DNA from 4 places in the Neisseria arctica genome. Region 3 is predicted to be linked to each of the others. Evidence: predicted binding sites of a transcription regulator. Region 3 holds the regulator's gene; each other region holds the start of a gene.
The links. The regulator FNR, encoded in region 3, switches genes on or off when oxygen is low (the NO sensors DNR and NnrR bind a similar motif). The targets are predictions, from matches to a motif close to TTGATNNNNATCAA.
Positions count from the first base shown of each region.

Region 1: pflB (formate C-acetyltransferase) is a predicted target of FNR. The motif match lies at 4,763-4,776, and genes of this name have one in related genera.
Region 2: LVJ86_RS06000 (DUF3149 domain-containing protein) is a predicted target of FNR. The motif match lies at 3,901-3,914, and genes of this name have one in related genera.
Region 4: LVJ86_RS01850 (universal stress protein) is a predicted target of FNR. The motif match lies at 2,026-2,039, and genes of this name have one in related genera.

Region 1 is NZ_CP091510.1:1,555,937-1,563,729, reverse strand. It holds gene LVJ86_RS07205 (leucyl aminopeptidase) at 1-1,013, shown strand, start outside; gene LVJ86_RS07200 (FKBP-type peptidyl-prolyl cis-trans isomerase) at 1,204-1,683, opposite strand; gene LVJ86_RS07195 (hypothetical protein) at 2,158-2,448, shown strand; gene ppnP (pyrimidine/purine nucleoside phosphorylase) at 2,721-3,008, shown strand; gene LVJ86_RS07185 (FAD-binding oxidoreductase) at 3,140-4,513, shown strand; gene pflB (formate C-acetyltransferase) at 4,891-7,173, shown strand; gene pflA (pyruvate formate lyase 1-activating protein) at 7,368-7,793, shown strand, end outside.
Region 2 is NZ_CP091510.1:1,309,208-1,317,000, forward strand. It holds gene glnD ([protein-PII] uridylyltransferase) at 1-32, shown strand, start outside; gene LVJ86_RS05985 (tRNA dihydrouridine synthase) at 110-1,093, opposite strand; gene LVJ86_RS05990 (hypothetical protein) at 1,174-2,607, opposite strand; gene LVJ86_RS05995 (2Fe-2S iron-sulfur cluster-binding protein) at 2,776-3,789, shown strand; gene LVJ86_RS06000 (DUF3149 domain-containing protein) at 3,997-4,131, shown strand; gene aqpZ (aquaporin Z) at 4,755-5,447, shown strand; gene uvrB (excinuclease ABC subunit UvrB) at 5,537-7,561, opposite strand; gene cysI (assimilatory sulfite reductase (NADPH) hemoprotein subunit) at 7,744-7,793, shown strand, end outside.
Region 3 is NZ_CP091510.1:2,002,504-2,010,296, reverse strand. It holds gene LVJ86_RS09305 (hypothetical protein) at 11-241, opposite strand; gene hemN (oxygen-independent coproporphyrinogen III oxidase) at 490-1,896, opposite strand; gene fnr (fumarate/nitrate reduction transcriptional regulator Fnr) at 2,066-2,800, shown strand; gene LVJ86_RS09290 (CysB family HTH-type transcriptional regulator) at 2,972-3,922, opposite strand; gene LVJ86_RS09285 (OmpA family protein) at 4,385-5,125, shown strand; gene thiL (thiamine-phosphate kinase) at 5,540-6,499, shown strand; gene LVJ86_RS09275 (phosphatidylglycerophosphatase A family protein) at 6,492-6,980, shown strand; gene apaG (Co2+/Mg2+ efflux protein ApaG) at 6,998-7,375, shown strand; gene LVJ86_RS09265 (alanine/glycine:cation symporter family protein) at 7,707-7,793, shown strand, end outside.
Region 4 is NZ_CP091510.1:420,152-427,944, reverse strand. It holds gene LVJ86_RS01855 (esterase-like activity of phytase family protein) at 5-1,366, shown strand; gene LVJ86_RS01850 (universal stress protein) at 1,439-1,903, opposite strand; gene LVJ86_RS01845 (tRNA threonylcarbamoyladenosine dehydratase) at 2,049-2,825, shown strand; gene LVJ86_RS01840 (segregation and condensation protein A) at 2,818-3,678, shown strand; gene LVJ86_RS01835 (PaaI family thioesterase) at 3,739-4,668, shown strand; gene pncB (nicotinate phosphoribosyltransferase) at 4,884-6,113, shown strand; gene LVJ86_RS01825 (NAD-dependent succinate-semialdehyde dehydrogenase) at 6,187-7,620, opposite strand; gene gabT (4-aminobutyrate--2-oxoglutarate transaminase) at 7,681-7,793, opposite strand, start outside.

The DNA of each region.
Region 1 (7,793 bases), 450 kb from region 3:
TGGAAAAAACCGTGTTTTATCATGGTAGCGAAGATTTAAGCGGTGCAGTTGCCGTAGCGGAAGCTCAAGTTTACGGTATGCGTATTGCTAAAGACCTCGGAAATGCAGCACCGAACGAATGTACTCCCGAGTTTTTGGCTGCAACAGCAAAACAAGAAGCGACCAAGCTGGGAGCGGGTGTAAAAATCCGTAAAAAAGACTTTATCAAAGAACATATGGGTGCGTTTTGGGCGGTAGCGAAAGGCAGCCGTCAAAAACCTTATCTGATTGAACTGAGTTACCATGGTGCCGCTGATAAAGATGAAGCCCCTGTGGTTCTGGTGGGTAAGGGTATCACGTTTGACAGCGGCGGTATCTCGCTCAAGCCCGGCTTGAATATGGATGAGATGAAATTTGATATGTGCGGTGCGGCAAGCGTAATCGGTACATTTTGTGCCGCCGTCAAATTAAAGCTGCCGATTAACTTGGTGGCGGTTGTGCCCACTTGTGAAAATATGCCATCGGGCGGCGCCAACAAACCGGGCGATGTGGTTAAAACTATGAAGGGCCTAACGGTAGAGGTGTTGAATACAGATGCCGAAGGTCGTTTGATTTTGTGTGACGCACTCACTTATGTAGAGCGTTTCAAACCGCGTGCCGTGATTGATGTCGCTACCTTAACAGGGGCATGTATTGTGGCATTGGGGCATGATGTCAGCGGTTTGATGGGTAATAATCAGGAGTTGGTCGACAGTTTGTTGGCGGCCTCGTTGGAGGTGAATGATAAGGCTTGGCAGTTGCCGTTGTTTGACACCTATAAAGAGCAGTTGAAATCACCCTTTGCGGATCTGGCGAATATCGGCAGCCCCGGAGCGGGTACGATTACGGCAGCTACGTTCTTATCTTACTTTACCGAAGATTATCCGTGGGCTCATTTGGATATTGCCGGTACGGCTTGGAAATCAGGTAAGGAAAAAGGCGCAACGGGCCGCCCCGTGCCTTTATTGCTGAATTACTTGCAAAACCTTGCATAATTTATTTTGATCATAACAGGCCGTCTGAAAATACAGATGGCTTGTTTACTTATGATTTATGTTAAAAAAGTAATGAAATATTCGGATTTTTATTATCGTTGAAATATTCTTTTTTATAACATGTGCGGTTAAAAATGCCGTCTGAAAAAGTTTCAGACGGCATTGGTATTTTTAAGATAGGGGCAAATGCTTAGTGGTGGTGTCCGTGCGGACCGTGTACATGACCGTGCTCAATTTCTTCGGCTGTCGCATCACGCACGCTGTCAACAGTTGCTTTAAAGCGGATTTTCATCCCTGCCAGCGGATGGTTGCCATCTACTACGGCTTTGCCATTGGCAATATCGGTTACACGGTAAACAAACACATCGCCGGTTTCGGGATCATCTGCCTCAAACATCATGCCGACTTCCACCTCTACGGGGAATACGCTTAAGTCTTCGATGCGAACCAATTCGGGATCCTGTTCGCCGAAGGCGTCATCGGGAGAAAGTACGACATCGACTACATCGCCGACATCTTTACCATGGAGTGCTTCTTCAACCAACGGGAAAATACCGTCGTAACCGCCGTGCAGATAGGCAATCGGTTGTTCGGTTTTATCAATGAGCTGGTCGTTGGCATCAAACATTTCATAGTGCAGGGTAACGGCTGAGTTTTTTGCAATAGCCATGAGGTATCCTCTCGGAGTAGGTGAATAACATACTAATTGTAGCATACGAAATCTATATAAAAGGTTTCTTTGCGGGTATGTAAAGCGGTGCCGGTGTCAAAAGAAATACCCATGAAAATTTTTGTATGTTGCTTTTTCGCAACTTTTGTAAAAAAGATAACAAAAGAAACAGAACCTTTGCAAAATTATCAATTCTTTTAAAAATTAATATAACTAATTGAAAAAATAGATTAAAAAAAGAGTTTGGGCAGTTGTTTCGAATAAAAGGGGTGATTTTATGTGAACTTATGCCGTCTGAAGGCACACTAAAAGAAACACAACCTACGGCAACCTCAATCAGCATGATTGCGTTGGCGTGGGGCGTGCGGCATAATTGCTGAAAATTCAGTCATGGATTTGTAATATGGCCGTGCAATACTGACCGGCCAAATTTTAGTTATCTTTAAAATTGATCAATAAAGAAGGTTAATAGAAATGAAAAAATCATTGTTTGCTGCTGCCCTGATGTCTTTGGTATTGGCTGCTTGTGGCGATAGCGCTACTAAAGCTACCGAAGCTGCTGCTTCTGCTGCTTCTGCCGCTACCGAGGCTGCTGCTTCTGCCGCTTCTGCTGCTACCGAGGCCGCTTCTGCTGCTACTGAAGCTGCTGCTTCTGCTGCTACTGAAGCCGCTTCTGCTGCTGATACAGCCGCTTCTGCTGCTGCTTCTGCTGTTGAAGCTGCTGCTTCTGCTGCTACCGAAGCTGCTTCTGCTGCTACTAAATAATCTATCCGAATATAGATTGCAAAGCAGGATACTTCTAGTATCCTGCTTTTGTTTTGCCTGCTATATGTAAAAGGCGTGGGCAAAATATGTGAATGAGAGTGGTTTTAGGTAAGGTTTGAATCTGCCTATCCCGCTTTTATTATGATAGTAGACAAGTAAAATAGATATTTGTTGGTAAAAATAGGGTTTCAGATATCGGATAAAGGTATTTAATAAACATATTGGCAAAATAGTAGATATCGTAACTTTTGGAGAAAAATAGAGAGAAAATTATGTTGAAGATCAATCAGTATTTCAACGGTAGAGTTGCTTCTATCGGACTGCAAACCGAAACCTTACCGGCAACGGTCGGAGTGATGGAGGCGGGAGAATATGAGTTCGGTACCGACGATTTTGAAACAATGACAGTAATCAGCGGTGCTTTAACAGTTAAATTGTCCGGTTCGGATGAATGGCAAATATTTTCTGCGGGGGAAAGTTTTACCGTTGATGCAAACAGCAAATTTCAGCTGAAAGTAGCGGTAGATACTGCTTATTTCTGTACTTACGGTAAATTGTAAATATCCTCCATAATATGGATTCCAGACGGTAAAGATATGGTAAATGAATATAAACAAACATAATGCTTTAATATTCTTTTGATTACTTTTAATTGATGCCGTCTGAAAACTTTGATTTAGGGAAATGACAAATGTCGCTTAAGCAAAAGCTGCAACAAATTTTATCTTCTGCCGAATTGCCTGAAGATACGGAAGCTTGGTTAACTGATCAGCGTCGTCGTTATACGGGACGGGTAGATGCGGTGGTACAGCCTGCCAGTGTAGAAGGTGTACAGGCACTGATGCGCTTTTGTTATGAAAACCGTATTCCGGTTACGCCACAAGGGGGCAATACCGGTTTGTGCGGGGCGGCAGTTCCGGATGGCGGGGTATTGTTGAATTTAAGCAAACTCAACCGAATCCGTCAGGTTAATTTGTCCGACAATGCCATAACGGTAGATGCAGGTGCCGTGCTTCAGAGTGTTCAGCAGGCCGCCGCCGCCGCCGGACGTTTATTCCCTTTGAGCTTGGCTAGTGAGGGTTCTTGTCAAATCGGCGGTAACATTGCTTGTAATGCAGGTGGTTTGAATGTATTACGTTACGGCAGTATGCGTGATTTGGTGTTGGGATTGGAGGTGGTACTGCCCGGCGGTACGCTGATATCGCATTTACAGCCGTTACACAAAAATACTACGGGTTATGACCTGCGCCATTTGTTTATCGGCAGCGAAGGAACGCTCGGCATTATTACGGGAGCGACTCTGAAATTGTTTGCACAGCCGCAAACTGTCGAAACCGCTTGGGTAGGCGTAGAAAATATTGACAGAGCCGTTGAATTGCTAACTTTGATTCAAGGACGTTTTGCCGAACGCTTGTGCAGTTTTGAGTTGGTCAGCCGATTTGCGTTATCTCTGTCTGCCGAATTCAGCCGAACCCGCTCACCCGTGGATGCCGAGTGGCATATTTTGTTGGAATTAACCGATTCTGTGCCGCGAGATGACTTGGGTAGTTTGCTGGCTGAGTTTTTATATGAGCAGGGTTTTGAAAATGCCGCTTTGGCGAAGTCACAATCAGAGCGGGCCGATTGGTGGAAATTGCGTGAAAATATTTCAGCGTCACAGCGTAACTTGGGTGCCAGTATCAAACATGATATTGCCGTACCGATTGCACGCGTAGCCGAGTTTGTAAACGGTTGTGGGCCTGCCTTGGAAAAGGTGTTTACCGGTATCCGCATTGTCGTATTCGGGCATTTGGGTGACGGCAGCCTGCATTACAATACTTTCCTGCCTGACGTATTAAGTAATGAAGTATATGCTTATGAAGATGCGGTAAATGCTATTGTGTATGAAAACGTATTGGCCTGCGAGGGAACCATTGCTGCCGAGCACGGTATCGGTCAGGTGAAAAACCATTGGTTGCCGCGTGTTCGTACCGATGCGGAAATTGCTTTGATGCGTACGGTAAAGGCGGCATTGGATCCGCATAACTTGCTTAATCCGGGCAAATTATTACCGCCGAAAATGTAATCACTATTTTACTGCCGCAGATTGAAAATATATCCGATTAGAATGGTGAGCGGAGTGCTCTGTTGGGGGGTTAAAAAGGCCGTCTGAAATTTTTCAGACGGCCTTTTTACGTTTGGAACCAAAGCAGATGGGTTGGTATACGGGGAAACTTTTGAAATATGTTAACGCGCGTAATTTATTTATTTTACGCTTGTAGAAAAGTGATTGCCAGCATTAGGAACGCTTGTTTTTTAGACTACATTTTGTTTCATGATGTAAGTCAATAAAGTAATTTTATTTCGTTTTTATGTATTAACCGTGCCATATTGTGGTGCTATGCTAAATACTCAGAAAATTATTTATCTTGTTGGTTTGAATTGTTAAATAGGAGTTAAAGCATGAGTGCGACCACACAAACACGCCCTGCCGCTTGGACAGGTTTTAAATCGGGAAGCTGGGAGGCGGGCATTGATGTGCGCGACTTCATTCAGCAAAACTACACGCCTTACGAAGGCGGGGCGGAGTTTTTACAGCCGGCTACTGAAGCAACGAAAAAGTTGTGGCATGAAGTGATGGAATGTATCAAGGTCGAAAACCGTACCCATGCACCTTATAAAATCGATTCACAAATTGTGGCCGGTATCAACAGCCATGAAGCGGGTTATATTAATAAAGATTTGGAGGCCGTAGTCGGATTACAAACCGATGAACCGCTCAAACGTGCCATCATGCCTTACGGCGGTTTGAAAATGGTGATGGACTCTTGCCGTATTTATAACAGCCCTCTGAATCCGGAAGTGGAAAAAGCATTTACCGAATACCGTAAAACCCATAATCAGGGCGTATTTGACGTTTACACCCCCGATATCCGCCGCTGCCGTAAATCGGGTGTGCTAACCGGCTTGCCTGATGCTTACGGACGCGGACGGATTATCGGTGATTACCGTCGTGTGGCTCTTTACGGTATCGACCGCTTGATGGCCGATAAAGCGGCTCAGTTTGATTCTTTGCAGGCAGATTTGGAAGCGGGCAATGATTTGGAAGAGGTAATCCGCCGCCGCGAAGAAATCAGTGAGCAATACCGTGCGCTCGGTCAGATGAAAGAGATGGCGGCACGCTATGGTTTTGATATTTCCGGCCCTGCTCAAAATGCCCGCGAGGCGGTTCAGTGGACTTATTTTGCCTATCTGGCTGCCGTAAAATCACAAAACGGCGCAGCGATGTCGTTCGGGCGTGTTTCCTCGTTTTTGGATATTTATATCGAGCGTGATTTGCAAAACGGCACGTTGACCGAATTGCAGGCTCAAGAACTAATTGACCATTTGGTTATGAAACTGCGTATGGTACGCTTTTTGCGTACGCCAGAATATGACGAGCTGTTTTCAGGCGACCCGATTTGGGCCACTGAATCCATCGGCGGTATGGGATTGGATGGTCGGACATTGGTAACTAAAAACAGCTTCCGCTTCCTGCATACGCTTTACAACATGGGAGCGTCGCCCGAACCAAACATTACCGTATTGTGGTCGGAGCGGCTGCCTGAGCAGTTCAAGTGCTACTGTGCCAAGGTATCGATTGATACTTCGTCTATCCAATACGAAAACGATGATTTGATGCGTCCGGATTTCGATAGTGATGATTATGCGATTGCCTGCTGCGTCAGCCCGATGGTGGTGGGTAAACACATGCAGTTTTTCGGAGCGCGTGCCAATCTGGCTAAAACCATGCTTTATGCGATTAACGGCGGCGTAGACGAAAAATCAAAAGAACAAGTCGGCCCCAAAGCCGAGCCGATTCTCGATGAAGTACTGGATTACGATACCGTATTGAACCGCATGGATAATTTCATGGATTGGCTGGCTACCCAATATGTTACCGCCCTGAATATCATTCATTATATGCACGACAAATATGCTTACGAGGCTGTACTGATGGCGCTGCATGATCGTGATGTGAAGCGTACGATGGCATGCGGTATTGCCGGTTTGTCGGTAGCGGCGGATTCGCTGTCGGCGATTAAATACGCCAAAGTGCGCCCGATTCGTGATGAAAACAATATTGCCGTTGATTTTGAGATTGAGGGAGAATATCCGCAATTCGGCAATAACGATGATCGGGTCGATAGCATTGCTTGCGATTTGGTAGAGCGGTTTATGAAAAAAGTGGCCAACCATAAAATGTATCGCAATGCCCTCCCCACCCAATCCGTGCTGACCATCACTTCCAACGTGGTATACGGTAAAAAAACCGGTAATACACCCGATGGCCGCCGCGCCGGTGCGCCGTTTGGCCCGGGGGCGAATCCGATGCACGGGCGTGATGTCAATGGTGCGGTGGCTTCGCTCAGCTCTGTAGCCAAACTGCCGTTTGAGTTTGCCAAAGATGGTATTTCCTATACTTTCTCGATTGTGCCGGGCGCATTGGGTAAAGACGGCGAATCCCGCGAGAAAAACTTGGCCGGTTTGATGGATGGTTATTTCCATCATGAAGAAGGTATTGAAGGCGGACAGCATTTGAATGTGAACGTACTCAATCGTGAAATGCTGCTTGAAGCTATGAACGATCCAGAGTTGTATCCGCAGTTGACTATCCGTGTTTCGGGATATGCCGTGCGTTTTAACTCGCTCACAAAAGAGCAGCAACAAGACGTCATCACCCGTACCTTTACGGCCAGTATGTAAAACACTGTAGCCGATCTCTGAAGATGCAAGTGCCGGAGTATTTCCGGCACTTTTCATGCGGATGGCAAATAAATAGTCAGGGCAGTCAATATGTTTACTTTGGTTTTCAGACGGCCTGTAAGTATGATTTTTAAAAATGTTCTGCTTTAGGGTATGACAGGCCGTCTGAAGAAATAATCACAAATATTCGAAAAATGAAAAATATACCGATTATCCGCTCAAAAGTAGCGGTATCCCAAGCCGGAAGCCGCCATTACCAAGGCAAAGGCATCGTGCACTCTATCGAAAGTTGCGGAACGGTAGACGGCCCTGGTTTGCGCTTTGTTTTATTTATGCAAGGTTGTCTGATGCGTTGCCTTTATTGTCACAACCGTGATACTTGGGACATGCATACCGATAAGGCTTTGGAATTAAGCGTAGAAGAGGTGATGAAGCAGGTACTCTCTTACCGCCATTATTTGAAAGCAACGGGCGGCGGTGTAACGGCAACAGGCGGCGAACCGTTGCTGCAATACGAATTTATCCGCAATTGGTTTAAAGCCTGCCGCACTCATGATATCCACACCTGCTTGGATACCAACGGCTATGCTTTGCATTATGACAATATATTGGAAGAGCTG
Region 2 (7,793 bases), 690 kb from region 3:
AGCGCGCCCTGTTGGAACAGTTAAGTAATTAATCCAAGGCCGTCTGAAAATATTCAAAACTTTCCGCCAAAATAAAATGCCGTCTGAAAATATTTTCAGACGGCATTTTTCAAATAAAAATCGCTTTATCTGTATATTCAAACTGCGACAAAGCCTGTTCAAGTACTTCTGCCTCTTTAATAGTACGAATATGCTCAAACAATAATTGAGCTTCCGGATAAACCTTACGCAGCATCCCCAACCATTGCTTCAACCGTGCTACCGGATATTTATTGTTCGCCTCTTTTTTCAAACACAAATCAAAAAACAAGCGTATCCAATCCATCACTTCTGAAAATTGTGCTTCTACTACCGTTGTTCCATGCTCATATTGTGCGATTTGTCTGGCCAAATCAGGCCTCATCACCGCACCGCGCCCAAGCATAATGCTGTCGCATCCGCTTTCAGCCTTAATGCCGATATAATCGTTTAAGGTGAAAACATCACCGTTGGCCGTTACCGGAATATTAACCGTATCACGTATTTTCCTTACCCAGCGCCAATGTGCCGGCGGTTCGTAGCCTTCTACTTTGGTACGGGCATGAACGGTTAGCGCACATGCCCCTCCTTCGGCAATCGCACAAGCATTTTCTAAAGCCAGTGATTTGTCTTCGAAACCCAACCTCATTTTTGCAGTGAGCGGGATGTGCGGCGGCAATGCAGAACGTAAAGTCTGCACAATATGCTGGATAAGCTCAGGCTCTTTCAAAAGCACCGCCCCGCCCTTGTGCTTGTTCACCGTAGGCGCCGGGCAGCCGAAATTAAGATCAATTTTATCCACGCCTAAGCGAACCGCTGCCAAAGCGTTTACAGCCATGTTCTCAGCATCACTACCCAATAATTGGACGGTACAAGGCACCCCTGCATAAGTACGGTTGCCATTAGCAATTTCAGGAACATATTTCAACCAGGTTTGGCGGGAATGAACCGTATGGGTGATGCGTACAAATTCACTAACACATTCATCAAAGCCACCGATACGGGTAAGCAGGTCCCGCATTACATCATCACAAAGCCCCTGCATCGGAGCCAGAACCAAACGGTGAGTGTTCATCAAGATATACCAAAATATTAAAAAATATCAGCGGGTTTGAATCTTTCAAACCCGCTGCTTCAACAGCCCATAAGTTTATTTTAGCGGCGGTGGTACTTTTTGACTACCGGTTTGCGAACTTCATCCGACTTTTCAAGCAAATCTGCCGACTCTGATTGATACCCGATATCATGTCCTTCGTCTTTCGCTGATTGTTTACTTTTTTCATTCCACATAAATGCTTCGGAAAGATCGGTAAAAGTAATCACATCTTGACGATTACGGTCTAAAGTGAAAACAGGCTTTCCATAACGATAAACCAAATTGGCATCAATATTCAAAACATGCTGCTCGGCATTAACTTGGGCATAGTTGCGTACTCCCAAAACCCGCCCGTTTCGGTTTAGATAAAAACTTGTATAGTAATCGCTGCCAAAGTATTTTTTGAAATCGAATTCTGCCATTGCTTTTGACAATTTTTCAGCAGAATCGCGCGCCTCTTCGATTTTCTGCTCATCTATATTTTGCTCGGGCAAAGTTTTTTGCAAATAATCAAAATGCTGCCTGTATGCTTTTATAAAAGCATCGGCATAGGCAGTTTTTGTCGGCTTGTCCCACCGGATTTCCAAGCGGTATTTAGCGCCTAATTCTTTGGCAAACTCGTCTTTCTCTGCCAATCGATAAGTTTCCGCAGGCAATGAGCCGTATGCGCTATACGATGCCAATACCCATGCCCTAAAAATATTCCGTAACGGTATGTCATCCAAAGTACCTTTCGGTAAGGTGAAACGGAATGGTTCGTTTAACATACGCAAACGCATCGGAGAAGCAACGAAAAAATCCAATATTGCCGTAATACTGCCCGGAGCTTCCATAGTAAGGCTCAGATTTTTCAAATCAAATAAAAGCGGCAGTTTCATACTGCTATATTCATTACGTCCCCGCATAAGCAATTCGGGCGTTAACTCCAACAATTCTTCGCGTAAATCAACCGCTCCCGCATATTTCAGACGGCCACTTTCCAAATATTGGGTTAGATTGGGATATTGTTCTAAAGCTCGCGTCGCTAATACACCTACATTCTCACTTTCCTCGGATGAACCAAGTATGGTTGACAACAAATCTCCCTCTGCTGCATTTTCATCAGCTCCGCTTACAGACTCATCCGCCAACGACAATGTGGCTGTTTCATTGTTTCCTGTATCTTCCCCATCCGGCAGCTTACTTTCCTTATCTGCAGACTTCATAGGTAAAACACCTTCATATCCGTCTGTCTGTCCTGCTTTTTCAGTATCGCCCTCTTTCAAAGCAATTTTACGGCTCTTTTCAAAAGCCTGGGAATCAGAGGGCACTCCCTTATTTTTCTCACTTAAGAAAATACGCATTTCACCGCTGAAATTGTAGCTGCTATCCTGCTTTGTACTACGCTCCATCGCGATTTTCATCATATCTTGCGGAGATTTTCCGTTTAATGTACCGCAAGCACTTAAACCAAAGACAACAGGCAGCAATACCGCCAATACAGTCCTCCTCATATCCTTTTCCTTTTAAAATATAAAATTTATTCAATATTCTAAACAAATTCTTAACAATCTCCAATACAAAAAAGGTCATTAACCAATATCGCCCATCGTTGGCATATGCAGTATCATGTACAAAATCACTATTTATCATCTACGCCTTCAACACCACCCGTCATTATTATGCCTTACACCGTTACTCTCTCACCGGACAATACCGAATTCCCCATTAACGATAACGAACCGATTCTGGCTGCAGCAAAGCGCTATGGCCTTAATTTGCCGCACTCGTGCCAAAATGGCATTTGCGGACAGTGCAAAGCAGAAATTCTCGAAGGGGAAATCATTCAAGGTCCTCATGCCGAGCTGGCATTAAGCAGCGAAGAAACCGTACACGGTAAAATCCTAATGTGCTGTTGTGGCGTAAAAAGCAATATCCACCTCAAAGTACCTGCGTATAACGGCATCAAAGCACCACCCGTTAAAACCCTGCCCACCCGTATAACCGCCATTGAAATCAGAAATCACACTGCCATTGTGACACTGACCCTCCCCAAAGCGCCTCCGTTTATTTTCCATCCCGGCCAATACATTGATATTTTATTACCCAACAACCAAACCCGCAGTTATTCGATTGCGAATAACCCACAATATACTGAATGGCTGGAACTACATATCCGAAAACATGACAACGGCTTATTTAGTAATATGATTTTTAACGATAAGCCTACCGTTCAACCCAAAAGCATTTTACGTATCAGAGGCCCTCTGGGTACATTTTCCCTAAGAGAGGGACAAAAACCGATTATCTTTTTAGCTGCCGGTACGGGTTTTGCCCCCATCCAAAGTATGCTGCATCATCTTATCAACATAGATAGCATACGCCCTATTCACTTATATTGGGGTATGCGTACGATACAAGACTTTTATGCTTTGGATACCGCAGAAAACTTAATCGCACAGCTACCGAATGCGCGCTTTACTCCGGTTCTCTCCCGTGCAAATAGTGATTGGCACGGTGCGCGGGGTTATGTTCAAGACCACGTTATCCAAGACTACCCAGATCTGTCCGGTTACGAAGTTTATACCTGTGGCTCTCCTCAAATGATTCAAGCTGCCAAAACGGTTTTATCAGAAAGATGCAGGCTACCCGAACATGCTTTTTTTTCAGACATCTTCCTACCGGCATCAACCTAAACCATAAAAGCATACGGCCTTCCATAACTGGTAGCCGTTTTACTTTTACTTCAGGTAGCTAGGCAATACAAAATACAAATATTCCCGATTTAACAACCAACTCTCCCAACCTTGACTTGCATCAAAGACCTTGCTCGGATTTTCCCTATAATGCCTAATAACAAAGCCTAAAAACTGAATTTCATAATTTAACTAACGGTGAAAACTATGGAACTCTTTAAAGAATTATTTGCATCTCCGGTAGGTATTTTGTCTTTTATTACGATTGCTGTAGTGATTGTTATTGCAACATTTTTATTTTTCTGGGTTAAAAAGCAAGCAGACAATAGTTCTCAACGCTGACGTTTCTTTTCCTCTTGATGTGTGTGTGTTTAGGGTGTGGCTGGTGTCACACCTTTTTTTTGTTTATGCTAACAGTTTTATCAAATTTATTTCCAAATAACTATTTTTGAATAAAAAATTTAGTTCACAATATTTAAAATACGATATATTAAAACTATTAACAATTAATTAAACTATCCAAATCTTAGATATAATAACTGGTTATTTAGAAAATTATAAATAGTTCCCATTATAAAAGTTAAATAAAGTAAATAAAATACATTGCTATCCAGATAAAAACAATTCTTTACATACCCATTAAAAAATGAATTTAAAAGTATAAAAATATCAAAATAAACTACTTATAAAAATAGTTAATTTTTTCAAAACAAATAGATAAAAAGCTCTATAAATAATTTAAAAAATAAAAATAAAACAATAATTTAAACAATACAAAACAATCATATACAAGTAATTTATTTATAAAATTTATTATTTGTATCCGATTAAATACATTTTTAATATTATTCCGTGAAATACCGAAAAGAAAGGTAAAACGATAACTTTAAAGTTAAATAGCCGCCTATGATATATCTATGGTAACCGCCTTAATCAAGGCAGTCTTTTGAAGAAAGTATATTAAAATGAAAAAATATTTTGCCGAATTTTTTGGTACCTTTTGGTTGGTATTAGGCGGTTGCGGCAGCGCAGTATTGGCCGCTGCTTTTCCTGAATTGGGTATCGGCTTTGCAGGCGTAGCGCTCGCATTCGGTTTAACCGTACTGACTATGGCTTATGCCGTAGGCCATATTTCAGGCGGCCACTTTAATCCGGCAGTTTCCGTCGGATTGTTTATAGGTGGCCGTTTTAACGGTAAAGATTTGCTGCCCTATATTGCAGCCCAAGTAATCGGCGCCATTGCCGCCGCTGCCGTGCTTTACTGCATTGCATCAGGCAAAGTCGGCTTTGATGCCGCTGCATCAGGCTTTGCCAGTAACGGCTTCGGCGAACACTCTCCCGGCAATTACAGCATGATGTCGGCTTTGGTTATCGAAGTTGTTCTGACTGCGTTTTTCCTGATTATCATCATGGGTGCCACCGACAAGCGCGCACCAGCCGGATTCGCACCGATTGCCATCGGCTTGGGCTTAACATTGATCCACTTGATCAGCATCCCAGTAACCAATACTTCTGTTAACCCCGCCCGCTCTACCGGTGTCGCATTATTCCAAGGCGGTTGGGCTGTCGATCAACTATGGCTCTTTTGGGTAGCACCGATTATCGGCGGTGCCATCGGTGCGGCAATTTACCGTTATTTGTTAAGCGACAACGACTAACATACAAGATTGAACCTTTGTGCGGTTACCAAAGCAAATGCAGCCTGATTTCAGGCTGCATTTTTTATTACAACATTGAAGCACACATACTATTCTGCCGCACCAAACAGCAAGCCTTCTTTAATCCCCCGAATCTTATCGCGCAATACCGCCGCTTCTTCAAACTGCAAATCACGGGCGGCTTGCTGCATGGCTTTTTCGAGTTTGGCAATCTCTTTCAAAGCATCTTCTTCGGTGTGGATTTCACCCACTTTTACCGATTTTCCTTTCAGACGGCCTTTATTATTTTCTTCATGATACACGCCGTCGATAATGTCTTTTACCTGTTTGGTAATTTGTGTGGGTGTGATTCCGTGCTCTTCGTTAAACTTGATTTGCTTCTCACGACGGCGTTCGGTTTCTTCGATGGCTGCTTTCATCGAATCGGTTATTTTATCGGCATAAAGAATCGCAACGCCGTTTACGTTACGGGCAGCCCGACCTATGGTTTGGATTAAGCTGCGGTGGCTACGCAAAAAACCCTCTTTATCGGCATCCAAAATCGCCACCAGAGAAACCTCGGGAATATCCAAGCCTTCGCGTAATAAGTTGATGCCTACTAACACATCAAACAATCCCAAACGCAAATCACGAATGATTTCCACGCGCTCAACGGTATCAATATCACTATGGAGATAGCGTACTTTAACTCCCAATTCACTGTAATAGTCGGTCAGCTGCTCAGCCATACGCTTGGTGAGCGTGGTTACCAACACCCGCTCGCCTTTGGCAATCCGGTCGTTGATTTCACTTAGTAAATCATCCACCTGTGTAACCACCGGACGGATAATGATTTGCGGATCAACCAAACCTGTGGGACGAACCACCTGCTCGACAACTTGACCTGCATGTTCGGACTCATACTGGGCAGGAGTTGCCGATACAAAAACGGTTTGCGGCATGATTTTTTCAAATTCATGAAACTTCAGCGGACGGTTATCGCGGGCAGACGGCAAGCGGAAACCGTAATCCACCAAATTTTGCTTACGGCTGGCATCTCCTTTATACATACCACCGATTTGGCCGATGGTAACATGGCTTTCATCAATAAACATGATGGTATTTTTCGGCAGATAATCCATCAACGTGGGCGGTGGCTCCCCCTCTTTTTTACCGGAAAAGTGGCGGGAATAGTTTTCAATGCCTTTGCAAAAACCCATTTCATAGAGCATTTCCAAATCGAAACGGGTACGCTGTTCGATGCGCTGTTGCTCGACATGGCGCATTTCTTTGGCAAAAAATTCGATACGCTCGCGCAATTCTTCTTTGATTCCCTCGCAAGCGCGCAAAACCGTATCACGGGGGGTAACGTAATGGCTGGAAGGAAACACGGTATAGCGGCCTACCCGCTGAATACTGCCGCCCGTTAACGGATCAAACAAATCCAAGCGGTCAATCTCATCATCAAACAAACTGATTCGCAAGGCATTATCCGAACTTTCGGCCGGGTAAACATCTATCACATCGCCCCGTACTCGGAAAGAGCCGCGTTTGAAGTCCATATCGCCGCGTTCGTATTGCATGGCAACCAAAGTAGCGATGATGTCGCGCTGCGACAAAGTATCGCCCTCTTTGACCGACAGCACCATTTGCTGGTATTCAGTAGGATCACCGATACCGTAAATTGCGGAAACGGTAGCAATGATAATCACGTCATTGCGCGTCATCAGGTTTTTGGTGGCAGAAAGGCGCATTTGCTCGATATGTTCGTTAATCGCCGAATCTTTTTCGATAAACAAATCACGGCTAGGTACATACGCCTCAGGTTGATAATAGTCGTAATACGATACAAAATATTCCACCGCATTTTCAGGGAAAAATTCGCGCATCTCGGCATACAGCTGCGCTGCCAGCGTTTTATTGTGCGCCATAATGATTGCCGGCCTGCCGCTGCGGGCAATCACATTGGCCATGGTATAGGTTTTTCCCGAACCGGTTACGCCCAACAGCGTTTGATATGCCAGGCCGTCTGAAAGACCTTCCAGCAAACATTCTATCGCCGTTGGCTGGTCTCCTGCCGGCGGAAACGGCTGATGGAGAATAAACGGACTGTCGGGGTATCGTATCACTTCCATAATGAATGCAGACTCTTAACTAAGTACAGACTGTTTATCATACCAAAAAAGCCTATGGCCGTCTGAATCCGACTATCTGTATATAACAAAATCGCATTTAATTAAAACCAAGCATTCTTTCCCTTTTTCAGACGGCATGGGCTAAAGTAACGCCATACGGAACGAAATAATAAGGAACACCTATGCCCTCCCAAGATCCGCGTGCCAAACTGCCTGATACACCGCTCTCCGA
Region 3 (7,793 bases):
TGAATAAGCATTAGAGGTGGAATTTTACTTTCCCAAAATGGGTGTAATCGAGTGCGTAACGGGCATTGCCGAAGCTTTTACCTACAGAAATACGCGTATTAGTGACAGTATCTTTATGATTTTGATTGTCTGCTTTTAACACCAACCGAGATGTGCCAAGTTCACCTTGGATATACAGTCCCTCTGCTGCGGCCATGGTTGAGAAGCCGCTTAATAATGTAATCAGTAAGAATTTTTTCATTTTAAAGTCTAACCGGATAATAATGCTAGATAAATATATCAAAAAACAAACAGGCTAACATAATAAAATGCTGTTCTCCGTTAGCTTATATTTTATATCTTTGTAAAATTATTGATTTATTTTTAAGTGGTTATTTTTTATTAAGTTAATTCTTATGTATTTATATTTTTTAGGTGGGTTGATTGGAAAACCTGTATTTATAAATAAAAAGGCTGTCCATCATGAAGGCAGCCTTTTTATTTATGTGGTTAAACCGTCTGTGAATATTTTGCAGCTGTTTCTTTATGGCGCAGATGATAATCGAAAACCATGGCGATATTGCGGATCACAAAGCGGCCTTTGGGCGTGACGGTCAAACCTTGAGGTTTGAGTATTATTAGGCCGCGTTCGGCCAAGTTTAGTAAATCGGACAATTCTTCTGAGAAATATTGTTTGAACGGAATACCGAACAAACTTTCATATGTTTGAAAATCAAGTGAGAATCGGCACATTAGATCTTGAATAATATTTCGACGCAGAATGTCGTCACGGTTGAGGCGGTAACCGCGCATAACGGGTAAACGACCATTGTCGATAGCGTTGTAATAGGCATCAATATCACGTTCGTTTTGAACATAAGTATTGCCGATTTTACCGATACTGGAAACGCCAATGGCAATTAAGTCGCAGTCCGCATAGGTAGAATAACCTTGGAAATTGCGTTGAAGCCAGCCTTCACGCAGGGCGATAGCTAATTCGTCATTGGGTTTGGCAAAATGATCCATACCGATAAAGGTATAACCTTTCCGAGTAAGGGTTTGTACGGCGTATTGAAGTATATCAAGCTTCTCTTCGCTGCCTGGTACGCTCTCAGTGTCGATACGGCGTTGAGGTTTAAAAATATGAGGTAGGTGTGCGTAGTGGTAAAGTGCCAGTCGGTCCGGATCAAGTGTTAAAACCGTATCGATAGTGGGTTTGATGCTTTCAAGCGATTGATATGGCAAACCATATATTAAATCAACACTAACAGATTTGAATCCTGCTTCGCGCGCTGCTTCGATGACTTCACGGGTTTCCTCAACAGTTTGGATGCGGTTGACGGCTTGTTGTACTTTGGGATCGAAATCCTGAATACCGACACTCATACGGTTGAAACCGAGGCGTCCCAGATGAAAGACGGTTTCCCGGCTGACCTTCCTTGGGTCTATTTCGATTGAATACTCACCGTTCGGCAGTAATTGAAAGTGGCGCCGTATCATGTCGAAAACACGTTCCAGCTGGTCATCGTCTAAGAAGGTGGGTGTGCCGCCGCCAAAATGGAGCTGTGCCAGTGGAAGCTTCCCATTGAGATGCGGGGACAATAGAGCCATTTCTTTTTCTAGGTATTCTATATATGCGTCGGCACGTGTTTTATCTTTTGTGATAATTTTGTTACAACCGCAGTAATAGCAAATGGTATTGCAAAAAGGTATGTGTATATATAGGGATAAAGGTTTATTGAGTGCTCCGGTATTGCGCTGCTGTAACGCTTGTAGGTAATCAGACTCGCCGAAGCCGCTATGGAAGCGGTCTGCCGTAGGATAAGAGGTGTAGCGGGGGCCGCTGGCAGGTAGGCTGGCAATTAGTTCGCGGTTAAACTCCGGTTCTTGGCTGGTGTGTATAGGTATGGTTTTCATGTGGCGGCTTTTATAAAAGGGTGTGTTACAATAATCGGACGCCGTGATAGCGGATTGGGCAATTTTACGGATGTTTGGTAGAATGTGCCAACCAAGATGATGATGTCTTGATTTGAGTCAATCACTCTAATTTTAAAGGGTTTAAAGGCTATAAAGCCTAGAAGAAATTATGTCTGCACACACCACTCAAAATCAAATGAAAGCATTGTGTTCGACCTGTTCTCTGCGTGAACTGTGTTTGCCTGTGGGGTTGATGCCGACTGAATTTGAGCAGCTTGATGCTGTGATCAAACAAAGCCGCCGCTTGAAAAAAGGCGAGTTTTTATTTCGGGCAGGCGAGCCTTTTGCTTCTTTGTTTGCTATACGTACCGGCTTTTTTAAAACAACCGTAGCCAGCCAAGATGGCCGCGATCAAGTAACCGGTTTTTTTATGTCGGGTGAGTTGATCGGTATGGACGGTATTTGTTCGCATGTACATAGTTGTGATGCCGTCGCATTAGAAGATAGCGAAGTATGCGAGCTCCCGTTTGCCCATATGGAAATGTTAGGTCAAAGAATCCCCAGCTTGCAGACTCATTTTTTCCGTTTGATGAGCCGTGAAATTGTACGTGATCAAGGAGTAATGCTATTGCTTGGGAATATGCGTGCTGAAGAGCGGTTGGCTGCTTTTTTATTAAATTTGTCAAGCAGGCTTTACTCCCGAGGTTTTGCGGCCAATGATTTTATTTTGCGGATGTCGCGTGAGGAAATTGGTAGTTATCTGGGATTAAAATTAGAAACAGTGAGCAGAACTTTATCGAAATTTCATCATGAAGGCTGGATTTTGGTTGAGCATAAACATATTCAAATTTTAAAACCCCAAGTACTCAAGCAAATGGTATATGGTGCGGAACATGCGGTTTGACAGGGTTAAATAAAGTGGTGCTCAAGTAAAAATCCAAAAGCTTTCTGACAAAAATAAATATAGCTTAAATATCAAACAGGCCGTCTGAACTTTCAGACGGCCTGTTTGATATATTTGTAAGGTTTCGTATCCTAATATCATTAATTAATCAGTTTTGATGCTTGTTTGAAACTAAATGGAGAAGTCTTCTTCTATCGGAGCATAGAGAATTTGGTCAATTTTTTGGCGAGTTAGCGGGGAAGAAAATATATTAATAAAATCGTAAGTATAACCGCGCAAATATGTATCAGGACGCAGTGCTATGTAAGTTGAAGATGGTTCGAACAAATGATCTACGGGAATCATACGTAGAGTGTGGTCATGCTCGGGATCAAATGCTATTTTCGCCATTAAGCCGATACCGAGTCCCAAGTTAACATAAGTTTTTAAAACATCTGTGTCTGCGGAAGAAAGAGCAACCTTAGGCGGTTCAATATATGCTTTTTGGAAAGCACGGGCTATGCTGCTACCGTTATTAAAGGCAAATTCATAAGTAATTAGAGGATATGTCGAAAGGTCTTCGAGAGTTAAAGGGCGTTGTAGGTCAAGTAGGGCATGCTCTTTAGGTACAATCACTGCGTGGGTCCATTCTGAGCAAGGAAGTTTACGTAAATCGGTATGTTCCTCAAGGGATTCGGTTGCAATGGCAAAGTCCGCCTCTCCGCTCGCAACCATTTGCGATATTGAGTGAGGGTTACCTTGGCGGATACTGAGCTGTACTTTGGGATAGCGTTCGACAAATTTCGCTACGATCGGCGGCAGTACATAGCGTGCTTGCGTATGTGTAGTGGCTATTGTTAAAGAACCCGTATTTTGATCTGTAAATTCATTTCCGATATTTTTAATATTCTGTACATCATGCAATATTTTTTCTGCCAGCTCCAATACGGCTTTTCCCGGTTGGGAAACCGAAACTACCCGTTTCCCACTGCGGATAAATATTTGGATACCGAGTTCGTCCTCTAATAAGCGTATTTGTTTGGAAATACCTGGCTGTGAAGTAAAAAGAGCTTCGGCAGCTTCGGAAACATTCAAATTATGTTTATAAACTTCCAAAACATAGCGTAATTGTTGTAATTTCATGGCAATAAATAAATAGAGTGGTCGGCGGGAAATATGTAGGATTTGTACGACAAATACTAAGATAAATGTAACATATTTCTATCTGTAAGCGGGAGTATACTCTCTGTACTTTGAAGTGAATTGTTTTTAAAAGTTAAATTAAACTGCACTAAGTATAGATTCATACCAATATATTGTTTTGTTGTTGCTTTTGCGCAACTTGTCTATGAAAGGGGTAGTGTTTTGGTTGTAAATAAATGACACGGGTTTGATTTTTCGGCATGATTGATAGGTAGGAAGCAGGCCGTTTGTCGGTTGTTTTCAGTTAGCGCGCTATTGACAGTTTGCTTTGACCTTTTTATAGTGCAAACCTGATATATCCGATTTGCCGCCGTTTGTAATTGATACAGCGGCCTGTATTGGTGATTTGTAGCGGCAGCACCTAAGTTTCCGTTGCATAACAATTTTTGATGAGGGAATAAAATGACCAAACAGCTTAAATTAAGCGCCTTGTTCGTTGCTCTGGTTGCTTCAGGCACTGCAATGGCTAGCGAAGCGCATACTAAACACGGTTACACCGTTGACCGCGAGCAAACTATTGTACGCAACAGCTACGGTGAATGCTGGCAAAACACCTACTTGGACAAAGCAAGTCAAGGCCGTATTGAGTGTGGTGACGCTACCCCGGTTAATGTCGCCCCCGAGTATGCTGATGAGACTGTAGCTCTGTCTGCACAAACATTATTTGGTTTTGACCGCGATACTCTGCGTCCGGAAGCTACTGAAACCTTGAATGCATTGGCTCAACGCTTGAGCAATACTAACGTAGAAGCCGTACGTGTTGAAGGCCATACCGACTTCATGGGTTCTGATGCTTACAACCAAGCTCTGTCTGAGCGTCGTGCTAACGTTGTAGCCAACTACTTGGTTAACCGTGGTGTTGCTTCTACTAAAGTAACTGCTGTTGGTTTGGGTGAATCTCAAGCACGTATGACTGCTACTTGTGAAGCTGAAGTAGCTAAATTGGGTGCTAAAGTTTCTCGTGCTAAGAAACGTGCTGCTCTGATCGCTTGTATCGAGCCTGATCGCCGTGTAGACGTTAAGATCCGTACCTTGGTTACTCGCCAAGTAGCTCCGGGTCAAGTTGAAGGTGAGCGTCCCGCTACTGAAGAAGGTTGGATTCCCGGCCCAGCATCTTCAATTCACGGTTACACCCGTCCGTAATTGATAAAGGTTTTACCTGATTCAGAAAGCCCCGCGTTTAACGGGGCTTTTTTATTACCTAATTAACTACAATTGTAGTGAGGTGAATAAAATTGCTGGTTTTAATAAAAGCGGAGTAATTAATATTTCATTTTGAGTTCTTTGCTTAAAATTTATGCCATCATATAATCCTGTTGCACCCATATTATTTTTTAAGAAATTCGGCTTTTAAATAAGATATGACAGAAAATAATATTTTCCCCATTTAAATTTTGAGATGGATCCTTATGGAATATTTAGTATTATTGGTCAAAGGGTAAGAGGTATATTTTATAGTATATAAACTGGCAGTTAGTTAGCCACGAAAGGTATATGGCTATGGCGGATTTATTTTCTTGGCTATAATAAAACCTATTATTTAATCCGGCATAGTAGATGAAAGAGTTCGATTTTATCCGGCAGTATTTACTCAGGCGAGCAAATGACCCCGAGGTTTTATTGGGTATAGGTGATGATGCTGCTATTGTTCGTCCGCGACCAGGGTTTGATTTATGTTTTAGTAGCGATATGCTGTTGGCTGGCAGGCACTTTTTTGAAGATGTAGATCCAGCGGATTTAGCGTATAAAATTTTGGCCGTTAATATTTCTGATATGGCTGCGATGGGGGCTAAACCAAGGTGGGTGCTTTTAAGTGCGGCTTTGCCGGTTTTGGATGAGAATTGGCTAGGTGCTTTCTGTAACAGCCTATTTCACTTGGCAGAGGAATTTAATATCACATTGATTGGCGGTGATACAACCAAAGGTAGTTATGTCTTTAATGTTAGTATCATTGGAGAGTTGCCTCAAAATCAGGCTTTAAAACGTAGCGGTACAAAAGTAGGTGACGATATTTGGGTATCTGGGCATTTAGGCTTGGCTGCTGCAGCATTAAATCATCATTGGGAAAAAATAGTATTACCGCCTGAAGTATTTAAAGTTTGCGAACAAGTACGTTTGCGGCCGATACCTAGAGTGGCTTTAGGGCAATCTTTATTATCAGTAGCCAGTGCAGCACAAGATGTTTCAGACGGCTTGGCTCAAGATATTGGTCATATTTTGAAGGCCTCCGGTGTAGGGGCGCATATTTTTGCCGATGCAATTCCAACTTTTTCTTTGTTGAAAGATAGTGTGCCACCTGCTGTTTTATATGAATATATATTGGCTGGTGGAGATGATTATGAATTGGTGTTTTGTGCTCCGCAAAATAAAAGGGATGATGTCATGGCTGCCGCCCGTAAAAGCAACACACAAGTAACATGTATCGGTAAAATTACAGAAGGTTGTAATTTGCTGATAACTGATGCAAATGGGCAGGTAGTAGTTTTAGACTCTTTGGGATTTGATCATTTTGGATAAAATTAAACCTTCTTTCACATGGTTGAAATCTAGGCCAATTTGTTTGTTGGGCTTTGGTTTTGGTAGCGGTTTGGCTCCGGTTGCACCGGGTACGTTTGGTACATTACCTGCATTGCCAATGGCTTTCTTACTTCACCTTATAGGTGTTTCGGGTTGGGGGATGGCAATATTTTGCGCCATATTATTTGTTTGGGGAATTTATATATGCCGACAGACTGAAGCCGAGCTGGGGATACAGGATTATGGCGGTATTGTTTGGGATGAAATCGTCGGTATGATGCTGGTGCTGGCATTCATTCCTTTTTATTGGGGATGGTGGCTGGTAGCATTTATTTTGTTCAGAGTATTTGATGCGCTCAAGCCATGGCCGATTAAATGGTTTGATGCCCGCGTGCATGGCGGCTTCGGTATTATGTTGGATGATTTTATTGCTGCTTTATTTACTGTGTTGGTGTTGAATGTGGCGCAAATATGGTTTTAAAGCTGCGGGGTGAGTAAATGCGGGATAGTCATGCAATAAAAATTAATGTAACACCTGATTATATGGCTGATCATAGTAGTGTGATGAATGATAAATATGTTTTCAGCTATCATATTGTCATTCAAAATTTTGGGGAAGAGGTGGTTACCTTACGTAAGCGCTATTGGGAAATAACTGATGCGCACGGGGATGTTGAAAAGGTTTCTGGTGTCGGTGTTGTAGGAGAGCAGCCCATACTCTATCCAGGCGATACTTTTGAATATAGTAGTGGTGCCCATCTGAGAACACCTTGGGGAAGTATGCAGGGTTATTATGAGTTTGAAGATGATAAAGGTGATTATTTTTCTGTCCCCATTCCAAAATTTGATTTAAAAGCAGAATTTATTTTGCATTAAATCAGTTGATTAACTATTAAAAGCTGTCTGAAAAACCGGATAAAGGTTAGGGTTCAGGCGGCTTTTTTTAATTTATAGAATGGTTTGTTTGGGTGTGAAAAAATATGGTATTCCATATTTCGGGGTAGCAGAAATGGATAGGATATTAATATCCATATGAATAGATACTGGCTGCTTTGGGGTGGCTGTAAAAATCGTTTAGTAGTGAATGTTTTATCATAAGTTGTATCGTTTCCTTAACTTAAGCTTGTATTTCTTAACTTGGTATGGTGAAATGCTACCTTATTGAGGTGTTATTGTCGACAATTTATCAAGAAATATTGAGGAGCATATGGAAGCATTAAAAGAATTTTTTGATACTTTAGGAGGCTGGGTATGGGGACCTGCCATGCTGGTTTTGCTGGTAGGTACGGGCGTA
Region 4 (7,793 bases), 800 kb from region 3:
CACCATGACATTCAAAACCTGTAAATCTGTTCTCACCGCTACCGTCTTACTCGCAATAGCACAATATACTTCGGCCGCTGCTATTGAACACCCTGCCATATTGGCCGGCCATGCTATATTACCTGCCGAATCCTTTATACAAGCCCCCTCCGATGCCCCTAAAGTATTGACAAATGCGGGGAAGTTCACTACCAGCAAGCGAACAGAAAAATTAAACAGCATTGAAGGCTTTTCGGATAATCGCCCGACAGGTGTATTTTTACCTTTTGACGGGCAACCGCTTCAAGGACATTCCGGCATTACCAAAATGGCCGACGACAGTTATTGGGTTTTGACAGATAACGGCGCAGGAAACCGAAAAAATTCGCCGGATTTTATGCTATACCTCACCCGTTATCATATCGATTTTAAAAACCACACTTTCTCTCCGCTTGAAACCATTTTTTTAAAAGATCCCGATAAAAAAATCCCTTTCCATATTATTAACGAATCCACCGAAACCCGTTATTTAACAGGAGCTGATTTTGATCCGGAGAGCCTACAGATTATCGGAGGCAATATTTGGATTGGCGACGAATTCGGCCCTTACCTTATCCAAGCAGATTTGACGGGCAAAGTATTGAATATTTTTGAAACCGAAGTTAACGGAAAAGTTATCCGATCACCGGAACACTTCAGTTTACAATCACCGGCCACCCCGGCCTCAAAGATGAAGTTTGAAGTCAACCGTTCTAAAGGTTTTGAAGGAATGGGGGCTTCTGTGGATGGGAAAATATTATATCCTCTGCTGGAGGGAGCTCTATGGGATGCCGATAAAAATAGCTATGAAAACGACAATGGAAAAAATTACCTGCGCATCTTAGAGTTTGATGTAAAAAAACAAAAATGGACGGGTAATTTCTGGAAATACCCGCTGGAAGACAATGGTAATGCTATTGGCGACTTCAATATGATTGATACAAACCGTGCTTTAATCATAGAAAGAGACAACGGAGAGGGAATCACCGAAAAAGCCTGTAAGCCGACGGATAAAGATACTACCCGCTGTTTCAGCAATCTCCCTAAATTCAAACGGGTATATTTAGTTAGATTCGGCAAAAACAATATAGGCCAAAACGTGGAAAAATTAGGTTATATCGATCTGCTCAATATTCAAGATCCGGATAAAATCGCCAAGAAACCACTAAGCGAAGGCGTATTTAAATTTCCATTTTTTACGATTGAAAATGTCGATATAGTCGATGACAAACATATTATTGTTGGCAACGATAACAACCTGCCATACTCCAGCAGCCGAGATCCGAATAAAGCAGATGACAATGAGATGATTTTATTAAACGTTGAGTCGTTACTAAAATTGAAATAAAGCCATCTGAAAAATGCCGTCTGAAAATTTTCAGACGGCATTTTAATAAAAATATACCAAATTCAACGCGTATTATTCTTCTTCACCCTCGCTGCGAATTACCAACAGTGGCAAATGACTTTGGCGCATGACTGTTTCGGCGAAGCTGCCCATCAGTAGGTGCATCAAACCGGTACGGCCATGCGTACCCAACACCAACAAGTCGGCACCTTGCGAGTCGGCATAATCTACTAATTCCTGAGCCATCTCGCGCGCGCCTTTATTGGCTACCAGAAGATGTTTGTCTACATCGGTCACGCCTAAATCCTTAGCGGTATTGACCGCAAAATCCAATACTTCATGCCCTTGGGCCACAGCGGCGGCTTCATAGCTTTCATGCTGCAAAAATTCGGGAGCAAGTGCCATATATTCGGCAGGATTGGCCACATTGACCAAAGTCAGCTTGGTATTAATCGCCACAGCCAAGCCGGCCGCGTGTTTCAAAGCATTGAGTGCGGTGCTGCTGCCGTCTACCGCTACAACCAAATGTTTATACATATCTATCCTCCTGATTCATGCAGACTCAAAGAGCCGGCTGTCGTTGGCATAATTGGGTTTCACCCCTTTCTTTGCAGTATAATACGTTCCTATTGTTTTGCCAGCTGTTATTTTATTGGTTTTTGATTTATCACAAGGTCATTTTATGCTTAAGCATCCACCTGTTTCGGCCCGTCGTTTCGGCGGTATTGCCCGCCTTTACGGAGACGAAGCGCTACGGCGTTTTGCAAATGCCCACGTTTGCGTGGTCGGGGTAGGCGGGGTAGGCTCGTGGGCAGTCGAAGCATTGGCACGTTCAGGCATAGGCAAACTTACCTTGATTGACTTAGACAATGTTGCCGAATCCAATGTTAACCGCCAGCTTCACGCACTTACGGATGATTTCGGCAAAGCCAAAGTCAGCGCACTCGGAGAGCGGATTACCCAAATCAACCCAAGCTGCCACGTGGTAGAAATTGAGGATTTTGTAACCCCTGAAAACCTGCCTGAAATTTTTTCCGAAAAATTTGATTTCGTAATTGATGCGATTGATCAAGTCCGCGTGAAAGCCGCTATGGCCGCATATTTTGTCGCCCAAAAGCAACCTTTTATTATGAGCGGAGGAGCCGGCGGACAAAAAAATCCGGCCCTTATCCGTACTGCCGACTTAAGCCGTGTTACCCACGATCCGCTGTTGGCCAATCTTCGCTATACTCTGCGCAAACGCTACGGTTTTTCACGAGATACCCAAGCCAAAATGCGCGTACCCTGTGTTTATTCCACCGAAAACGTTACCCCGCCCCAATCGGGCGAAGCCTGCGCTACCGATACCGCCCCTCAAGGTTTATCTTGCGCCGGTTACGGTGCCAGCATGTTGGTAACCGCTTCGTTCGGCCTATATTGTGCGCAAGCCGCCATCGACCATATTGCAGCCCATGAATAAGCCAGCCGTCTCTGCACCGCCCTCATCCCCCGAAAATGCCGTCGCATGGATTTTCGGCCAACCGGTAACCGATTTACCGCAAGATTTGTTTATACCGCCCGATGCGCTTAAGGTGGTACTGCACAGCTTTCAAGGCCCGCTCGATTTGCTGCTGTATCTTATCCGCAAGCAAAATATTGATGTGCTAGATATTCCGATGATCAAAATCACCGAACAATATCTGCACTATATCGCCCAAATGGAAGCCCATCAGTTTGACTTGGCCGCCGAATATCTGCTGATGGCCGCCGTACTGATAGAAATCAAATCCCGCTTGTTGCTGCCTCAGCCCGAAAGCATTGAAGACGAAGAAGCTGCCGACCCCCGCGCCGAATTGGTACGCCGCCTGCTTGCCTACGAACAAATGAAACTGGCGGCACAAGGTTTGGACGCTCTGCCGCGTGCTGGCCGTGATTTTGCATGGGCATACCTGCCGCTTGAAATCGCCATTGAAGCCAAGCTGCCCGATGTACAAACCGCCGACCTTACTCAAGCCTGGCTGGCTATTCTCTCCCGCGCCAAACACACGCAAAGCCACGAAGTGGTGCGCGAAGCCATTTCCGTACGCGCGCAAATGAGCAGTATTTTGCGTCGGCTGCGCCAAGGAAGCTGCTTGTTTCACGAATTATTCAAGCCCGAACAGGGCATTGCCTATGTTGTTGTTAACTTTATCGCCTTACTCGAACTGGCTAAAGAAGGCTTGGTACGCATCATCCAAGACGAAGGCTTCGACACCATCGAAATCCACCTGCAAGACGGTAGCGAAAAATTCGAAACAATGCTTTCAGACGGCAACGACACGGCGCCTCTCTGAAAGTTAAGCACAAAAACTTAATACAAATAAAAATAATATTGTTACTGCAAAGGATAAATCATGCCGCAAAACCCCGAAGTCTACCGCTATCTCTCCGAACATTACCTAACCTTGCCGCACTGTCTCGATATCGGCTTGAAACTCAAACACACCGGCAACCGCCAAACCATTTTAAGCATTGCCAACCGTGCCGATTTGGTCGGACGCAACGATAGCCACACCATACACGGCGGCGCGGTATGCGCCCTAATCGACGTTGCCTCTGCTTGTGCCGTTGCCGCCCACCTGCCCGATTACGAAGCGCTTGCGACACTGGATATGCGCATCGATTATATGCACCCCGCCCGCAACGACCGGCCCGTATTCTGCCGCGCCACCTGCCACCGTTTGGCCGGGCAAGTCGCTTTCGTCCGTACTCGCTGCTATCAAGACGATCCGAACGATCCCATCGCTCTAAGTACCGCCACTTTCATGCGTACAGCCCTCTCGGATGAGCAAAAACAGCAGCTGCATAACTTTTTCAGCCGACATGCCGGTCAATCGTACCAACGCTTTCCGCCTCCGTCTCCGGCGACTCCCGACTTCACCGCAAGCCAACCCGAGCCTGCCGAATCATTAATGCCCTATGCCGCATTTATCGGCCTGCAAACCGGCCAAGACGCCCAAGGCCGCCGTATTTACGCCCTGCCCTACAAACCCGAGCTCATCGGTAACGTTTTCCTACCCGCACTGCACGGCGGCTTGATCGGCGGTTTTATGGAAAGCTGTGCGGCACTTTATCTGTACGAACAAGCCGGGCTCACCGAAATACCCAAAATGATTAATTTTTCTATCGATTACCTGCGCTCCGCCCGCCCTGAGGCCGCTTATGCCCGCTGTATTCTTACCCGCCAGGGCAGCCGCATAGCCAATCTTTCGGTAGAAGCTTGGCAAGCAGACGAGTCAAAACCTTTCGCCATTGCCCGCTGCCATTTCCAAATGCCGGAATAAACCGTTCTTCAAAACCAATTTGTTGTTTGCAGGCCGTCTGAAAACTTTTGCAGTTTGCAGTCTCTTCATATTCTTTCAGACGGCCTTTTCCATGCTGATACGATACTTAACTGAGACAAATACTTGCAGCTAAACATGACTTCCTATCCGGTACATACCCAAACTCCGTAAAACGTGGTTTAATAACATCATTGCAACCGATAAGAATCATTCTCATGCCGCACGCTCCCATTATCCATTCCCTACTTGATACTGATTTATACAAATTCACCATGCTGCAAGTAGTGCTGCACCAATTCCCGCAAGCACACGGCGTCTATGAATTCCGTTGCCGCAACAACGATCAAACAGCTTACCCGCTGGCCGAAATAAAAGAAGAACTCGAACGCGAGCTGGATGCCTTATGCGAAGTCAAATTTAAAGAAGACGAGCTCCAATATCTGCGTGATATGCGCTTTATCAAAAGCGACTTTGTCGACTATCTCGAGCTTTTCCAGCTCAAACGCCGCTTTATTACCGTTTCCACAGACAGCAAAGGCCGTCTGAACATCAAAGTAGAAGGCCCGATTATCCAAGCCATGTTCTTTGAAATTTTCACTTTGGCAATCGTGAATGAACTCTACTTCCGCCGCTTGGAAACACCCGAAATCCTCGCCGAAGGCGAGTGCCGCCTTCAGGCCAAAGCCGCCCTGCTCCAAGAACTCGATAAGCAACAAAACCCCGAAGATCCTCCGTTCCTGATTTCCGATTTCGGCACCCGCCGCCGCTATACGCTGGCCTGGCAGGAACACGTCATCAAAACCCTTCATGCCGCCGCGCCCAATATCGTACGCGGCACCAGCAATGTTTACCTTGCTAAAAAACTCGGTATCACACCCATCGGTACGATGGCACACGAATTTCTACAAGCCTTTCAGGCATTGGATGTCCGCCTGCGCGATTTTCAAAAAGCCGCTCTTGAGGCGTGGGTACACGAATACCGCGGCGACCTCGGTATCGCCCTAACCGACGTAGTCGGCATGGATGCCTTCCTGCGCGATTTCGACCTATACTTCGCCAAGCTTTTCGACGGCCTGCGCCACGACAGCGGAGATCCTTATGTATGGGGCGACAAAGCCTACCATCACTATAAAAAACTGAAAATCGACAGCCATACCAAAATGCTGACTTTCAGTGACGGCCTTAATATCGAAAAATCATGGGCGCTGCACCAATACTTCAAAGACCGCTTCAAAACCAGCTTCGGTATCGGTACCAACTTAACCAATGATATGGGGCTGACCACCCTCAATATCGTTTTGAAACTGGTGGAATGCAACGGCCAATCGGTAGCCAAACTCTCCGACAGCCCCGGTAAAACCATGACCGACAACGACACTTTCCTCGCTTATCTGCGCCAAGTGTTTGAAGTACCGGCTCCGCAAACAGATAACGTTAACGGCTAAAGCCGATCAAACTAAAAAAGCCGTCTGAAAATATTTTCAGACGGCTTTTTTATCGTACGGCAGCAACACTGTTCTAGCCCAAATCCAAACACAAATATTTCAATTCCAAATATTCATCTACCCCGTATTTGCTGCCCTCTCGTCCCAAGCCGCTGGACTTGATACCGCCAAAGGGTGCAACTTCGTTGCTGATTAATCCGGTATTGATACCAACCATGCCATATTCTAAAGCTTCGGCCACACGCCATTGACGGGCAGCACTTTGCGTATAGATATAAGCGGCCAAGCCGAATTCCGTATTATTAGCGGCAGCTACGACGTCTTCTTCATGCTCGAATTTGAATACCGGACAGAGCGGGCCGAAGGTTTCTTCATGTGCGACTTTCATGTCGGCAGTTACGCCGCCCAATACCGTAGGCTCGAAAAACGTTCCTCCCAAAGCGCTGCGTTTACCGCCTGCCAAACATACGGCGCCTTTCTCTAGAGCATCGGCAATATGCTCCTCTACTTTGCAGACGGCTTTTTCATCAATCAACGGCCCTTGGTTGACGCCCTCCTCCAAACCGTTACCCAATTTGAAACCGGATACTTTCTCTGCCAATTTCCGGCAGAATTCATCATAAACTGCCGCATGGGCGTACACGCGGTTTGTACAAACACAGGTTTGGCCGCTATTGCGGAATTTACTTGCAAGCAAGCCTTCAACCGCCTTATCCACATCCGCATCGTCAAAAACGATAAACGGCGCATTACCGCCCAACTCCAAGCTGAGTTTTTTAATCTGCCCTGCAGATTCGGCAAAGATTTTCGCCCCTACTTCAGTAGAACCGGTAAAACTGATTTTACGTACGGTTTCATGATGGGCAAACACACCGCCTATTTCCGATGCACTGCCGTTCACGACCACAAATAAATCTTCCGGCACGCCTGCTTCGTAAGCCAACACGGCTTGCGCATAGGCGGAAAGTGGGGTTTGGCTGGCAGGTTTCACCAACATGGCACAGCCCACTGCCAAAGCCGGAGCTGCTTTACGGGTAATCATTGCCGCAGGGAAATTCCACGGTGTGATAGCGGCAGTTACCCCGACCGGCTGCTTCAACACCAGCATTTTCTGGTTTGGCTTCACACTCGTAAGAATATCACCGTCTATGCGGCGGGCTTCTTCGGCAAACCAGCGGATAAAACCGGCGGCATAGTCAATCTCGCCGCGCGATTCGATCAGGCTTTTTCCCTGCTCCATAGTCATGATACGGGCGAGGTTTTCTTTATTCTCTTTCAACAAACGATACCAGCACAATAGAATATCGGCGCGCTCTAAGGCAGTTTTTACCGCCCACTGTTTTTGCGCCAGTGCCGCTTTCTCAATCAAACCGTTTAAAGTTGCTGCATCGGTTTTCCGTACGAAAGCAATCGTTTCGCCGGTAGCCGGATTAGTCACTTCCAAGCCGTCTGAAATTTTATCGAAACTCACATCAGAATGTTGCAGCAACTGCTCTATGGTTTTCATTTGAATTCCTCATACTGATTATCTGTATATCCGCCGCCTGCTTCAGACGGCCTGCCGCTCTCAACCTCGTGCCCGAGAAATCGCTTGTGCCAACACCGCCAAGCCTTTATCGAAAGTATCATCTTCAATCGTCAGCGGGTAGAGGAAGCGGATAACATTACCGTGGGCGCCGC